2 linked regions of the Natranaeroarchaeum aerophilus genome follow. The main gene of each other region encodes a partner of the protein of the gene in region 2 in a complex. Links are inferred from orthologs where the notes say so. Each region holds a gene or a part of one and is shown on either strand. Other genes may lie near its edges.

What was found. Proteins that work in one complex are often made in the same cells at the same time.
Region 1: the proteins of AArcSt11_RS03015 (region 2) and dph2 are in contact, whole or in part, in a crystal structure (PDB 6Q2D), measured with the Methanobrevibacter smithii proteins. The link is inferred for Natranaeroarchaeum aerophilus from one-to-one orthologs. Residues at the interface, in WP_011954157.1 of Methanobrevibacter smithii: Pro482, Asn483, Lys484, His485, Tyr553, Asp555, Glu556, Glu559, Leu560, Leu591, His592, Glu593, Asp594, Ala595, Val596, His597, Arg598, Gly599, Pro600; in WP_011954460.1 of Methanobrevibacter smithii: Met1, Met3, Tyr4, Pro28, Glu29, Gly30, Leu31, Met33, Phe58, His80, Thr124, Gln126, Ser179, Gly180, Asn181, Phe182, His183, Leu185, Tyr201, Asn202, Phe211, Ile215, Arg291, Asp295, Asp296, Gln298, Met299.

The regions. Positions count from the first base shown.
Region 1 is NZ_JAKRVY010000002.1:85,370-92,504, reverse strand. The notes cover bases 1,394-4,262. They hold dph2 (diphthamide biosynthesis enzyme Dph2), read left to right. Parts: upstream 1,394-2,237; coding sequence 2,238-3,287; downstream 3,288-4,262. Other genes in these bases: AArcSt11_RS04810 (cell division protein CdpA domain-containing protein), read left to right, coding at 3,399-4,262; AArcSt11_RS04820 (alpha/beta hydrolase), read right to left, coding at 1,464-2,120; AArcSt11_RS04825 (DUF6517 family protein), read left to right, coding at 1,394-1,467. In the rest of the region: AArcSt11_RS04835 (heavy metal translocating P-type ATPase), read left to right, coding at 1-142; AArcSt11_RS04830 (DUF411 domain-containing protein), read left to right, coding at 139-630; more of AArcSt11_RS04825, read left to right, coding at 685-1,393; more of AArcSt11_RS04810, read left to right, coding at 4,263-4,316; AArcSt11_RS04805 (disk-shape morphogenesis protein volactin), read left to right, coding at 4,411-5,433; AArcSt11_RS04800 (ATP-binding protein), read left to right, coding at 5,527-7,135. UniProt on the Methanocaldococcus jannaschii protein: Catalyzes the first step of diphthamide biosynthesis, i.e. the transfer of the 3-amino-3-carboxypropyl group from S-adenosyl-L-methionine (SAM) to the C2 position of the imidazole ring of the target histidine residue in translation elongation factor 2 (EF-2).
Region 2 is NZ_JAKRVY010000001.1:590,775-598,035, reverse strand. What follows is about bases 1,622-4,616. They hold AArcSt11_RS03015 (elongation factor EF-2), read left to right. Parts: upstream 1,622-2,023; coding sequence 2,024-4,210; downstream 4,211-4,616. Other genes in these bases: AArcSt11_RS03010 (hypothetical protein), read right to left, coding at 4,342-4,616; AArcSt11_RS03020 (YgaP family membrane protein), read left to right, coding at 1,622-1,795. Outside these bases: AArcSt11_RS03030 (N-acetyltransferase DgcN family protein), read right to left, coding at 1-910; AArcSt11_RS03025 (hypothetical protein), read right to left, coding at 950-1,345; more of AArcSt11_RS03020, read left to right, coding at 1,562-1,621; more of AArcSt11_RS03010, read right to left, coding at 4,617-4,623; AArcSt11_RS03005 (hypothetical protein), read right to left, coding at 4,698-4,916; AArcSt11_RS03000 (amino acid-binding protein), read left to right, coding at 5,065-5,628; AArcSt11_RS02995 (homoserine dehydrogenase), read left to right, coding at 5,625-6,581; AArcSt11_RS02990 (hypothetical protein), read right to left, coding at 6,838-7,086. UniProt on the Methanocaldococcus jannaschii protein: Catalyzes the GTP-dependent ribosomal translocation step during translation elongation.

The sequences.
Region 1 (7,135 bases), on a different replicon or contig from region 2:
CGCGCTGGCCGGACTGGCGATGACCGGTTCCAGCCTCTCGGTGATGGGCAACAGCCTCGCGTTCCGCGGCTACGATCCCCACGAGGACTACCATCTCGCCGTGACGAGGCCGTTCCGCGCCCTTGCGGAGGTGGTTCGATGAGCGATCGGCTCTCACGCCGGTCCGTACTCGCCACTGCGTCCGCGGTCGCCGCCGTTTCGGTGGCAGGGTGTCTCGGCGGTGACAGCACGGAGGAGTGGGCCCACCCGGGGACGCTTTCGGCCACTGCACACCAGTACAACAGCCCGAACTGCGACTGCTGTGACGTGTACGAACAGTATCTCGACGACCATCTCGATGGGTCACTTTCCGCATCCGTCCCGGAAGAGATCGGCGCGGTAAAGGCCGATCTCGGTGTTCCCGGGGACCTGCAAAGCTGCCACACCGTCGAGATTGGGCCGTACTTCGTCGAGGGACACGTTCCGGTCGAAACGATCGCGACGTTGCTCGACGACGCCCCGGATATCGCCGGTATCGCGCTGCCCGGAATGCCCGCCGGCTCGCCGGGGATGGGCGGAGAGAAAGAGGGGACGTGGACCGTCTACGCAGTCGGTGCTGACGGCGGCGTCGAGCCGTTCGTGCAGCTTTGAGAGCCAGCCACGAGCCAAAAAACACTTACAAACTGGCTAGCAATTGCTTGCCAGATGAATCGACGAAGTGTCCTCGCTGGCGCTGGCGCGGTCGGACTCGCATCGCTGTCTGGCTGTCTCGGACTGGCCGGACTGGACGACCACGAATCGACGGCAGGGGGTGTCGACGCCGACACCCGTGAGAGCACCGACTACCAGCAGATCGGGATCGACAACATCACCATCGAGGAATCGGTTGGCGTCGGCCCAGTCGAGGAGTCTGTCCGGGTCGTGAACTACCTGACAGAACACGAGAAATCGATCGATATGGGGCCGCTCGGCGAACAGCGCGGCGCGGTGTTCATGGTGTTGACGACGCCCCAGATCGGGATTCCGAACTACCAGTTCAACCCGGTCGAAGACATGTCGACGCGCGAACTCGTCGATCTGGTCGAGAATAACTACGACGAGATGGACGACATCGAACACCAGGAAGACTATTCGATGACGATCTTGGACCAGGAGACGACCGCCTCGCGGTTCACCGCCAGCGCGCAGTTCGACGGCGAAGACGTCGACGTCTATCTCCACGTCAGCGAGGCCGTCGAAACCGACGACGACCTGCTCGTGACGATCGGCGTCTACCCCCAACAGGTCAGCGCACAGGAACAGGAAAACATCGACTCGCTGATGGAGGGCGTCGTCGAGACTGCCGACGGTGCCGAAGAGGCCGTCGAGGACGACGGCAGTGACGAACAGGCAGACGACGGCGGAGATGGTGACGAAGCAGATGACGGCGGTGAAGAAGACGACAGCGATAACGATACTGACGAGGAAGACGACGACGGTCTGGTCTAGACCTGTCCGTCGATCCACTCCAGCAGGTCGGCGTGTTCGTCCGGTCCGATTCCGTGACCCGTCTCGTAGGTTCTCGATGTCACTGGTGTGCCGATCTCACTCAACCGGGTGGCGGCCGCCTCCGTGCGTCCCGGCGGGATGATCTGGTCCTGATTGCCGCCCGCGATAAACACCGGCGTGTTCTCGATACCGTCCGGGTCGAGTTCGCAGTGTGAGTCCGGAAGATAGCAGTGGAGCGCGGCGACCCAGTCGTACTTCTCCGGTGTTTCGAGGAGCAAGGAGAGGCTCGTGATCCCACCCTGACTGAAGCCCAGCAGGCCGATCCGGTCGGCATCGAGGTTGTATGCTTCGACGGCAGTCTCGATCGACTCGTCGACCAGATCGAGGCTCCGGCGGAACTGCTCGGGATGGGGCTGGCTCTGGTGGAGCCCGCCGCCCGAGAGGTCGAGTTCGTACCAGGTGTAGCCGCCCTGTAGCGGGTCCGGTGCGCGAAGGCTAAGGACGAACAGCTCGTCAGGAAGCCGTTGTGCGATCGGCAGGAGGTCGGTTTCGTCTGCACCGCGACCGTGGAGAATGACGACAGCGGGATGAGGTCCCTCTCCGTCGGCGGCGATCGTTCGGTGTTCGAGCGGTAGCTCCGGTGTATCTGTCATGGATGCATGCAGGAGGTCAAACGGCTTGAACCCCCTGAAAGGGGCGAGGATGTGGCCGACTATCACGGCGGTTGGGCAAACGCCGACGTTATACGTCCCAGACCGCTATCACGGACAATGAGCGAGCAGACGGAGTACAGCGACGGGGACCTCCGGAACACCGGGATGTCCCTCAAGCACGACCGAGAGTGGGATTACGAACTCGACCGGATCGTCGAGGCAGTCGAGGAGCGCGACGCAAAGAAAGTAGGTCTACAGTTCCCCGAAGGACTCAAACGCCGCGGGCCGGACGTCGCCGACGACCTGCGCCAGTTGCTCGACGACGACGTGATGATCCTGCTTTCGGGCCAGCCCTGTTACGGTGCCTGCGATCTGGACACCTTCATGATGCGCCGGACTGACGTGTTCGTCCACTTCGGGCACAGCCCGATGAAGGAGTCGGACAAGATCATCTACGTACCCCTCTTCTCGAACGTCGACGTCATGCCGATCATGGAGGAGGCCAAGGCGGAGCTCACCGACCCGGACGACGATCCGGACGTGGGGCTCGTGACGACTGCCCAGCACATGAACCGCTTCGAGGAGATGGCCGACTGGCTCGAAGAGCGTGGCTACGAGGTTCACACCCGCCGCGGTGACGAGCGACTGACCCACGAGGGGCAGGTGCTTGGCTGTAACTACGCCTCGGCGGACGTCGACGCCGACCAGATCCTCTACGTCGGCGGCGGCAAGTTCCACCCGCTCGGACTGGCGATGGAACATCCCGACAAGAACGTCATCATCGCGGATCCGGTCAACAACGTCGTGACGATCGCCGACACGGAGAAGTTCATGAAACAGCGCTACGCCACGGTCCACAAGGCGATGGACGCCGAGACGTTCGGCGTCATCTTCTGTACCAAGATCGGGCAGGGGCGGATGGATCAGGCCGAAGCGATCCTCGAAGACAACGACGACGCCTACCTGATCACGATGGACGAGGTGACGCCCGATCGGCTGCGTAACTTCGGCTTCGACGCGTACGTCAACACCGGCTGTCCCCGGATCACGACCGACGACGGCCCGCAGTTCCACAAACCGATGCTCACGCCCGGCGAGTATCAGATCGCCGTCGGAAACAAACCGCTCGACGAGCTGAGCTTCGACACGTTCCACGGCACCTGGTAGTACCCGAGCCCAGGTCACACCCGAAGAAAGGCAGCTCTCCTCTCTCCACACTGGTCAGATATGAAATAATTAGGGGAACAGTCATGAGTATGCGGTAAGAAAACGTCGCCAATGAGCCAGGACGACTCCGACGGCCTGCCCGACAACAGGCTGTTCGAGCTATACGAGCAGTACATCGGCGAACCGGACACGCAGACTGACGTTTACCTCGGCTTCGGGCTGTTCTTCATCGGCGTCGCCCTCGCCGTGATCGCGGCGATCACCTTCGTGACGGGTGTTGCAGCCTTCGGGTATCGTGAGGGCTCGTACTTCCTCTTTGCGAACGTCGCCTTTGTCGCCGCGTTGCTCTCCTTACCGGTCTTATTGCTCGGCATCGACGTCCTGTTGCCGGTCAAACAGAAGGCAGTTATCGCCTCGGCAGGCGGTGTGCTGGTCACCGTCGTTGCCTCGGCTGCGTTCTCGTGGTACTACCCCAGCCAGTGGGCCGAGTTCGGCGCATCGACGATGCTCGCAATTCTCGGCACGTACGGCGTCGGACTGGCAGTAGTTGCGGCTGCAACCGGGGCCGCCCTGGTGGCCCACCAGCTGGAGCGGGCAAAACCACACCCATCCGAGATCGAGGGGATCGAAGAGGAGCAAGAGGAAGAATCGATCAGCGATGCAGAGATCGAACAGGACATCGAAGCGGCCATGGACGGTGTCGAGATGTCGTGGGGTGGCGTCGAGAAACACGAGTCCAAACGGCTCTCGTTCAGCACCGAGGACTCGTTTGAGGCGGCAAACGTCGACGTCGAGGCCGAAACCACCCGAGAGAGCGGTGGTGTCGACGCACAGGTCAGCGGTCTGAAGGCGCTCAAGGGGGGTGATACGAAGACTGCGACCTCCTCGTCGACGGTCGACGACCAGACCACGAAGCTCAACGAGTTGCGTCAGCAACGGAAAGAAGAGCAGGCAGCGGAGAGCAACGAGGGCGTCCTCGCGGAGCTGGGGCTGCTCGATCGGCTTCGGGCACTCGTCGGTCGGAACTGATCGACATTCCATCGCTTCTGTTATATTTACTTGCCCGGAAGTTCTGTAAATATTTCACATAGTTTTATTGTATGGGGGCAAAGTTGTATCGTATATGGCGAAAGGCCTAGACGTCGGCACAATGAACATCCTGTCGGCACAGCAGGATGGTAACGACACCGTCTTCGTGCAACAGCGCAACTCCTTCGTCGAGATCGACTACTCGGATATGGCCGAGCAGATGCTCTCGCGAAGCGAAGTCCTCCACATCCGCAAGGACGACAAGGTCTACGTCGTCGGTGACGACGCGCTCAATTTCGCGAATATCTTCAACCGTGAGACGCGCCGTCCGATGCAACACGGCATCCTCTCTTCCGACGAGAAATCGGCAATCCCGATGATGAAGCTCATCATCGAGCAGGTCGTCGGCGAGCCGAATCATCCGGGCGAGAAGCTGTATTTCTCCTCGCCCGCGGATCCGATCGACTCGGATCTGTCGACGCTGTATCACCAGAAGACCCTCGAATCCTTCATCAACGACATGGGCTACGACGCCGAGCCCATCAACGAGGGGATGGCGGTCATCTACAGCGAGCTCGCTGACAACGACTTCACCGGGCTCGGTATCAGCTTCGGTGCCGGGATGACCAACGTCTGTCTGGCCTACTACGCGGTGCCGGTCATGAAGTTCTCGGTCGCCCGCGGTGGCGACTGGGTCGACGAACAGGCCGCACAGGCGACGGGGACGCCGGTCGACAAGGTCACCTCGATCAAGGAAGACGACTTCGAGCTGGACTTCACGACCGATGTCGGTGGCGTCGAGGGCGCACTCAGCATCTATTACGAGAACCTGCTCGATTACGTCATCGACCTGATCGTCAAGGAGGTCGACGAGGAAGACGTCGAGGAAGGTCTGGACGTCCCGGTCGTCGTCACCGGCGGCACATCCAGCCCCGATGGGTTCGAAGATCTGTTCCGCGACCACCTGCAGGACGCGAACATCCCGTTCTCGATCAGCGGTGTCAGTCACGCCAACGAGCCGCTGTACAGCGTTGCACGCGGTGGCCTCGTTGCCGCCCGCTCGGACGAGGAAGCGCCCGCAGCCGAGGAAGAAGAAGCCGCGACCGCAGACGAGTAACGCTACCCCGCGATATTTTTTCGACGACGTGCCGATAGCGACTGCGGGAAGGTTTTTGTAGGGGTCCGTACAACGTGTTTTAACACGAATACAATGCCTGGGCCTCCGCTGGAGCTACTGCTCGTCGATCCAGCAGACGAACTCGGACAGCTACGGGCGGCGCTGGACGACGCCGACCGACCAATCAGGACGAGCGTCATCAGCGGGCTCGAGCCGGACCGGACCGCCGATCAGGACCCGGACTGCGTCGTGGTGGCCGAAAGCGAGACGACGGATGGCAGGGCGATGCTCGAACTGGCGCTTTCCCAGTTCGACGTGCCGATCGTCGCGTTCGTGATCGGCTTCGACGAGACGTTCGTCGTCGACGCGAAGTCGATGGGTGCGAGCGACGTCATCAGTGTTCCGGAGACTGGCGACGGCGCGTTCCCGGACGCGATGGTCGGACGACTCGAACGTGCTGCAAACGTCGGGAGATCGACGCCGTCGAAAGCGGCGGTACTCGATGCGCTGCTTGAGAACTACCCGCATCAGCTGTACGTCAAAAACGACCAGCACCAGCACGAGATCGTCAGTCGGTCGACTGCGGCGGAGTACGACCTTCCCCGGGACCAACTACGGGGGTTGACCGATTACGAACTGGTGGGCGAGAGCGCACCGGAGCTCCACGCAGAGGAACGAGAGATCATGCAGACCGGCGAGCCGATCGTGAACGATATCGAGCAATACGTCGACGACGGCGAACCACGCTGGGTGTCGACGACGAAAGCGCCGCGGTACGAGGATGGGGAGATCGTCGGTATCGTCGGCAGTGCCCGTGACGTTACCGAGCAAAAACGGCGAGAGGCAAAGATGAACGCCCTGCACGCCGCGAGTCGCGAGCTCGTCGCGGCGCGGACGAGCGACGATATCTGTGCGATCGCAGTCGACATCTCCGATGGCGTGCCGGATCTGCCGCCGGTGCAGGTGCTGTTGGCCGATCACGATGGGCTCACACCAGTTGCCAGCGAGACGTCGGTCGCTCTCGACGACAGCTATCTGTCGCTGTTCGAGACCAGCTACGAGGATAGCCGGGCGATGCTGCTCGACACGGATGGGCGGCGTTGGCGACCTGACCACCCACTGTCAGCGTCCGAGATCGACGCCGTGGCGCTCCCGCTCGGCGATCACGGCGTCCTCGGACTCGTCGCCGACGAGCCGATTGACGAATTCACTGTCGAGCTTGCGGACGTCCTCGCGGCAAATCTCAAGGTCGCGCTGGATCGGGCGGAACGCGAGCAGGCACTCGCCCTGCAAAACGAGCACCTAGAGGAGTTCGCCCAGATCGTCAGTCACGACCTCCGGAACCCGCTGTCGGTCGCCCAGGGGTATCTCGGCCTGCTGGAGACGGACGAGGAGGTCGTCGAGGAGATCGACTGGGCGCTGGATCGGATGGAGTCGTTGATCGAAGAGCTGCTGACGCTCGCCAAAAACGGGCAGGTCGTCAGCGAGACCGAGCTGCTATCGCTCCCCGAACTCGCCCGCGAGGCGTGGCAACACGTCGAGACCGACGGTGCATCGCTGACCGTCCGGGAACAACAATCCTGGACGACCACCCGCTCCTCGGGTGCGGACCAGCTCCATGCCGACCGGGATCGGCTACTGGAGCTGTTAGAGAACCTGTTCCGGAACGCGATCGAGCATGGCTCGACGAGCGCTGCTTCGG
Region 2 (7,261 bases):
CGTCCCCGAGGTCGCTCGTATTCAGCGCTCCAGCCACGACTGACGCGTCACTCACCGGAGCGGCAAGGCCCTCGTACAGGTCGACATACTCCTCGATCGACGGGAGCGGAAACGGCTCGTAGCCGTGGATCCGGTCCCGGTCGGCCTCGTGACAGAGCACCAGCGCGTCCGGCATCGCACCGTGGAGAATGCCACAGGTGACCGCCGAGTAGGCGGGGTGGACGATGCTGCCCTGCCCCTCGACGAACAGGTACTCGTAGTCGTCTCCTTTCTTTCGGATCATCGCCTCGACCGCGCCAGCGGTGAAGTCACTCACCACGCGGTCGATCGGCGTCCCCCACCCCTCGATCATAATCCCGGTCTGACCGGTGGGGATCACGGCGGCCTCGTGTCCGGCCGCCTTCGCGGCCCGCGCGAGTTCCATCGTCGTCGTCATCTTGCCGACCGAGCAGTCGGTGCCGACGGTCAGGATCACTTCGGCGTCGACCGCACCTGCAAGGCCCTCGCTTACAGAGAGATCGTCAGGTGGTCGCCGGACGTCCCGCAGCTCGCAGTCATTTTCGGCGGCGAGACTGACGAACTCCTCATCGTCGTTGAGAAAATAATGCAGTCCGGCGATCACGTCACAGCCCCGTGAGAGTGCAGCAAGGACATCCGGCCGCCAGGACTCGTCAAAGCCGCCGCCGATCGGTGCGATACCGATCAGGAGGGCGTCGACCGGCTCCGGCACCTCGCCGAAGCCAGCGACGACGGGTGCATCCTGAACACCGGGGACGTGATCGGTGACTCGCGAGCCCGCATGGTCCCTGTCGATGACGGAGACGACATCGTAGTCGGCGTATCTGAGGACTCCTACGGCAGTCTTTGCCCGGTCGGGGAACTTCCCGTGGGCAAGTACGGCGACGCGCATAGCCATGTCATCGCAGACTGGGAACTTAAGAACTGCCGCTCAGTTTCCGACCGGACCGTGATACTCCGGCTGGCGGACGTACAGCGCGACGTAGCCGCCCAGGAACGTCGCTCCGGCCGCGATCCCGTAGACGGCGAGCTGGCTCTCGGTCACCGCACTCGTCGCGACAACCCCGAGAACGCCCACGAGGACCGCACCGATGGCGATGACGACCATGTCGCTCATCGTCTCGCCCGTTGAGTGATCCGCGAGATACTGCTCCCGATCGAACGTCTCACCTGCGCCGTACAGCAGGAGGATCGGCATCGCGAGGCCAAGCCCGGCGGCGACCGCTTCCGGGCCGTCGATTACGAGACCCACGACGGCCGTATTTGCACCGGCGAGCAACGCGCCGAGCAGGATGCCAACCCAGGGGTGGATTCCAGCGTCGCTCATACAGGGCGCACGTCGGATGCTCCCTTAGATGTGCTGGTTGATCGTTGCTGGCGACGGAGGCCCTTGACTTCGAATATTGAAGTATTATACTACAGTAATTGAAGCTAATACTTCGAAACCTGTAGTTTTGTCGGAACGGGCAATTCCCTATCCAAAGTAGTATTTCTCAATCAGCCCAATACAAACCATTATCTCTGCCGAGTCCTTACAGGTGATATGAACATGAACGTTGGCTCGATGGATCGGCAGGTCAGAACGGGCGTCGGTGCGATCACTGGACTTCTCTCAATCGCGATCCTCGGTGGCGTCCTCGCCCTTCCGGAAACGCTCGCAGCGGTACTCGGCATCGTCGCGATTGTAATGCTCGGAACGGCGGCAACGGGAACCTGCGGGCTCTATTCGGTGCTCGGCGTCGACACGTGCTCGCTGGACTCGGACGCCGCGAAGTAGCCGTAGGAAACAACTCGTTACGAGCTTCGTCAGTACTTCACACACCGCGCGCTGACGAAACGCCGGCACTTCGCTACGCTCGTGCCGAGCTTCGGTAGCGCCTCGCACACTCGGCGCTGACGAAACACCATAACTTCGCTTCGCTCGTTATGAGCCTCGTGGCGGCTTCACACGGTTCGCCGCCACGAAACAGCACCCTTTTCACCCCGCTAACGATATGAGAGGGTAATGGGTAGACGAAAGAAGATCGTCGAGGAGTGCGAGCGACTGATGGACGAGCCGGAGAACATCCGGAACATCGCCATCGCCGCACACGTCGACCACGGCAAGACGACACTGACGGACAACCTGCTGGCCGGTGCCGGGATGATCTCCCAGGACACCGCAGGCGAGCAGCTCGCGATGGACACGGAAGAGGACGAACAGGAACGTGGGATCACCATCGACGCGGCAAACGTGTCGATGACCCACGAGTACGAGGACACCAACCACCTCATCAACCTGATCGACACGCCGGGCCACGTCGACTTCGGTGGCGACGTGACCCGAGCGATGCGCGCCGTCGACGGTGCGCTCGTTGTCGTCGACGCCGTCGAAGGGGCGATGCCCCAGACCGAGACGGTGCTCCGGCAGGCCCTTCGAGAGGGTGTCAAGCCGACGCTGTTCATCAACAAGGTCGACCGCCTCATCTCCGAACTGCAGGAAGGTCCCGAGGAGATGCAACAGCGTCTCATGGCGGTCATCCGCGACGTCAACGAGCTGATCGAGGGGATGACCGAGGAGATGGACGACATCGACGACTGGACGGTCTCCGTCGAGGAGGGTACCGTCGGCTTCGGATCCGCCCTGTACAAGTGGGGCGTCTCGATGCCGTCGATGCAGCGCACCGGCATGGACTTCGGCGACATTATCGACCTCGAACGCGCCGACAAGCGCCAGGAGCTCCACGAGCGTACGCCGCTCTCGGACGTCGTGCTCGACATGGTCTGTGAGCACTTCCCGAACCCCGTCGACGCGCAGCCCCGCCGTATTCCGCGGGTCTGGCGTGGCGACGCCGAGTCCGAGCTCGCGGGCGACATGCGCCTGGTCAACGAGGAAGGCGAAGTCGTCCTGATGGTCACCGACATCGGTGTCGACCCGCACGCAGGCGAGATCGCCGCCGGTCGTGTCTTCTCCGGAACGCTGGAGAAGGGCCAGGACCTCTACGTCTCCGGGACCGCCGGGACGAACCGCGTCCAGAGCGTCGGTATCTACATGGGTGGCGAACGCGAGGAAGTGGACCGTGTTCCCGCAGGGAACATCGCGGCAGTCACCGGCCTGGCCGACGCCATCGCCGGTTCGACCGTTTCCTCCGTCGAGATGACGCCGTTCGAGTCGATCGAGCACATCTCCGAGCCCGTCATCACGAAAGCCGTCGAGGCCAAGAACATGGACGACCTGCCGAAGCTCATCGAGACGCTTCGACAGGTCTCCAAAGAGGACCCGACGATCCAGATCGAGATCAACGAGGACACCGGCGAGCACCTGATCTCCGGACAGGGTGAGCTTCACCTCGAAGTCATCGGTCAGCGGATCGAGCGCAACCAGGGCATCCCGATCAACACCGGTGAACCGATCGTCGTCTTCCGCGAGATGCCCCAGAGCGAGAGCCGCGAGGTCGAGGGGATCTCGCCAAACCGCCACAACCGTTTCTACATCTCCGTTCACCCGCTCGACAAGGATATCGTCGATGTGATCAAGAAAGGCGAGGCCTCGATGGACATGCCCGAGCAGGAGCGACGTGAAGCGTTCCAAGAAGCGGGTATGGACAAGGATACCAGCCAGAACATCGAGACCATCCACGGCACGAACGTGCTGATCGACGACACGAAAGGTATCCAGCACCTGAACGAGACGATGGAGCTGTTCATCGAGGGCCTCGAAGACGCGCTGAACGACGGTCCGCTGGCCGCCGAGCCGGTCCAGGGATCGCTCATCCGCCTCCACGACGCGCGTCTCCACGAGGACACCATCCACCGCGGTCCGGCACAGGTCATCCCCGCAGTGCGCAACGCCGTCCATAACGCGCTGATCGACGCCGACATCAAGCTGCTCGAACCCATCCAGGACGTCCGAATCGACGTTCCGAACGACTACATGGGCTCGGCATCCGGCGAGATCCAGGGCCGTCGTGGCCGCGTCGACGACATGTACCAGGAAGGCGATCTGATGGTCGTCGAAGGCGTCGCGCCGGTCGAAGAGATGATCGGATTCGCCAGCGACATCCGCTCGGCGACCGAGGGTCGTGCCTCCTGGAACACCGAGAACGCCGGCTTCCAGGTCATGGCCGACAACCTCCAGCGCGAGCAGATCATGGAGATCCGCGAACGCAAGGGAATGAAGCTCGAACTGCCACAGGCCGTCGACTACCTCTAATCCGGCTTCTCTTCTCTCCGTTCTCTATATCAGACGCAAAGCGTTTGCTCAGTCTCGACCAGCCCACTTCCGTCCTCACTACGTTCGCCAGTGAGTGAACTCATCGACCCTCCCAGAACCTGCGATTCTGCTCAGTCCCGGTCGTTCGATTGCCCGCCGTCGGCCGCGACGACAGGATTGATCGCTCGACGGCTGGTGGCTGAGGTCGTGGCACGGAGTCGACGAGCGAGAAAGAAGAGCCCGAAATATACGACTGTCGTGACGAAGAGTCCACCAGCAACGCCGAGTTCGGGACTGATACTCGCTCCGAGTGCCCCACCGGTGAACAGACCCAGTAGAACGGCCCTGGCGGCGAACTGCCACGGAGCGAGGATTCGGTATCGGGACGTGATCGAGTTTGCGGACGCAGTCATTGATTGCTAATTTATACATGCAGATTATTAGTTCTTGCTACTATTGCCGCGTGAATTATCAAGTTCAGGCAGTCCTACACAGGCAAGAACCGATCGTACAACCCGTCGATTCGCTCGTTGATCCGTTCGCCATCGCCCGACCCCCACGGGTTTCGTGAGAAGTAGAAAGTGGCCGCGATGAGCATCCCCAGCGACTGGGCGAGACCGGGAACCACCGGTGCGGTAACTGCGATCGTTACTGCAGACAGGACAACTGCGATCAGTGCATCGAACAGGCGACGGTAGACGGACATGGCCCGAGTTTGGCCCGCCGAGCGCAAAAACTCGCCGACTCCGTGCGAACGCCACACAGTCCGGAATGATGGTACTCTTATACCTCCTTCCCCTCAGGGACGGATATGATTGATCGATACGCACGACCTGTCGTCGGGGTGGTCAACGATGAGTGACGACGCCGCAGACGAGGACGCCGAGACGGACGGCGGCCAGTCCGTGCAGGCGTACACCGTCCGTCTCGAACTCGTCGACGAGCCGGGGGAACTGCTGAACGCGCTCCAGCCGATCTCCGATCACGGCGCAAATCTCCTTTCGATCTTCCACGAGCGGGGCAACGTCACGCCGCGCGGGCATATCCCCGTGGAAGTCGATATAGAGTGCCCACCCGACCGGTTCGAGACCATCGTCGAAGCGCTTCGCGATGCGGGCATCAACGTCATTCAGGCCGGTGCGGAACGGTACAGCGAGGAGCTGACCGTGATCCTCGTCGGGCACCTGATCGACACCGATCTCTCCGATAGCCTGCGGAAGTTCCAGACGACCTCACGGGCGGAAGTCGTCGACGTCTCGCTGTCAGCCCCCGAGGGAACGGAAGGAGTCTCCAGCGCACGGCTTCGGCTCGCAACGGAGGCGGATCGCGCCGACGAGGTGCTGGCAACAGTTCGGGATATCGCCGAGGAGAAGGATATCCACGTCATCGAGCCCCAGATCGCGGGTGGTTCGGCATGAAACTCGCCGTGCTGGGTGCCGGTGCTGTCGGGCGCTCGGTCGTCGAACTCGCCGGGCAGTACGGTCACGACGTGATCGCGCTGGCCGACTCCAGCAGCGGCGTCGTCGACGCCGAGGGCATCGAGGTTGAGGGCGTTCTCGAACGGAAAGATCAGGAGGGAACGGTTGGCGATGGGACCCCCGAGGACGTCCTCGCCGCCGAGTACGACGTACTGGTCGAGGCGACCCCCACGACGCTGGGCGACGCCCAGCCCGGATTCAGTCACGTCGAGACGGCGCTCTCCCGGGACCGTCACGTCGTGCTGGCGAACAAGGGGCCTGTCGCCGAACGCTACGCCGAGCTAATGGCGCTAGCCGACGAGAGCGCGGGCGACGTGCTTTTCGAGGCGACCGTCGGTGGCGCTATCCCCATCCTCTCGACGATCGACGACTTCGGGCCGGACCAGATCACCGCCGCTCGCGGCGTCCTGAATGGCACGGCGAACTTCATTCTCTCGCGGATGGCCGCCGACGGGCTCGACTACGAGCACGTCCTCGCCGAAGCGCAAGATCTGGGTGTCGCAGAAGCGGACCCGACCTTCGACGTCGACGGAACCGACGCCGCCCTGAAGTTCGTCATCATATCGAACGTACTCTCACAGGGAGAACGCGAGTATACGCTCGAGGACGCGACCGTCGAGGGCATCCAGAACATCCCCGGAAACGCGCTCGACCTCGCGGCCGAGGACAACCGGACGATCCGCCTGATCGGCGAGGCGACACCCGACGGGGTTCAGGTCGCACCAAAGCTCGTTCCACAGAACGGCGTCCTTGCCGTGACGGGGACCCGGAACATCATCCAGTTTGAGACCGAGAACGCAGGGGAACTGAACGTAAGCGGTCGCGGTGCGGGCGGTCCCGAGACGGCAACAGCCGTGCTCGCGGACGTCGGACGACTGCCACCGCTCGAATAGGAATCGCGATCGGTCTTTGTCGTTTTTGTTCGGGCCGTAGTTGTATTCTCCGGAGAGCAGTGCCGAGTACTTGGGACTTCCCTGAAAACCCCCGCCACGCTCGACCGGTTGCAGCTCGTTGCGGTCCTCGCCGTCGGCTGCGGTCCTTACGTCGCTTCACCGGGCCGACCGTGGCGGCCCTTTTCATTCCCACCCGGACAGCACCCCAGCCCTCCCCAACCGATTCGTTCGGTCACTACGTTCCCTCACTCATCCCTCACGCACTGCTGTCTCGCCATGAAGGCTCGACAGCGCGCGCCAGCCGTTCGAAGCTCTCGACGCGGCGATCGACGTCGCTGTCGGTGCCACCGATAGACTGGGCGACGCGGTGATAGTCCGCCCGATCAAACAGTGGATCGACGCCTGCGATCCGGAACGCCCGGCCAAGGATTGGATCTTCGGACGGTGGTCGCTCGCAGAGCGTCTCGTCGAGGTCGAACAGGATGGTTCGCACGGGAGATGCCATTCGGACGGGAATCGGAACCGGTGAGTGATAGTTATATTCATTGCTCTGACTCAAGTAGAATCCGGTTGAACGTCCCAACGAACGACGCCGATCCGTCCGTCTTCCTCCCACCAGTCGTGGCAACGGTACACAAACCGCAAGAGGGCTTCGGCATGGGCAACGCACGGTATCGAAA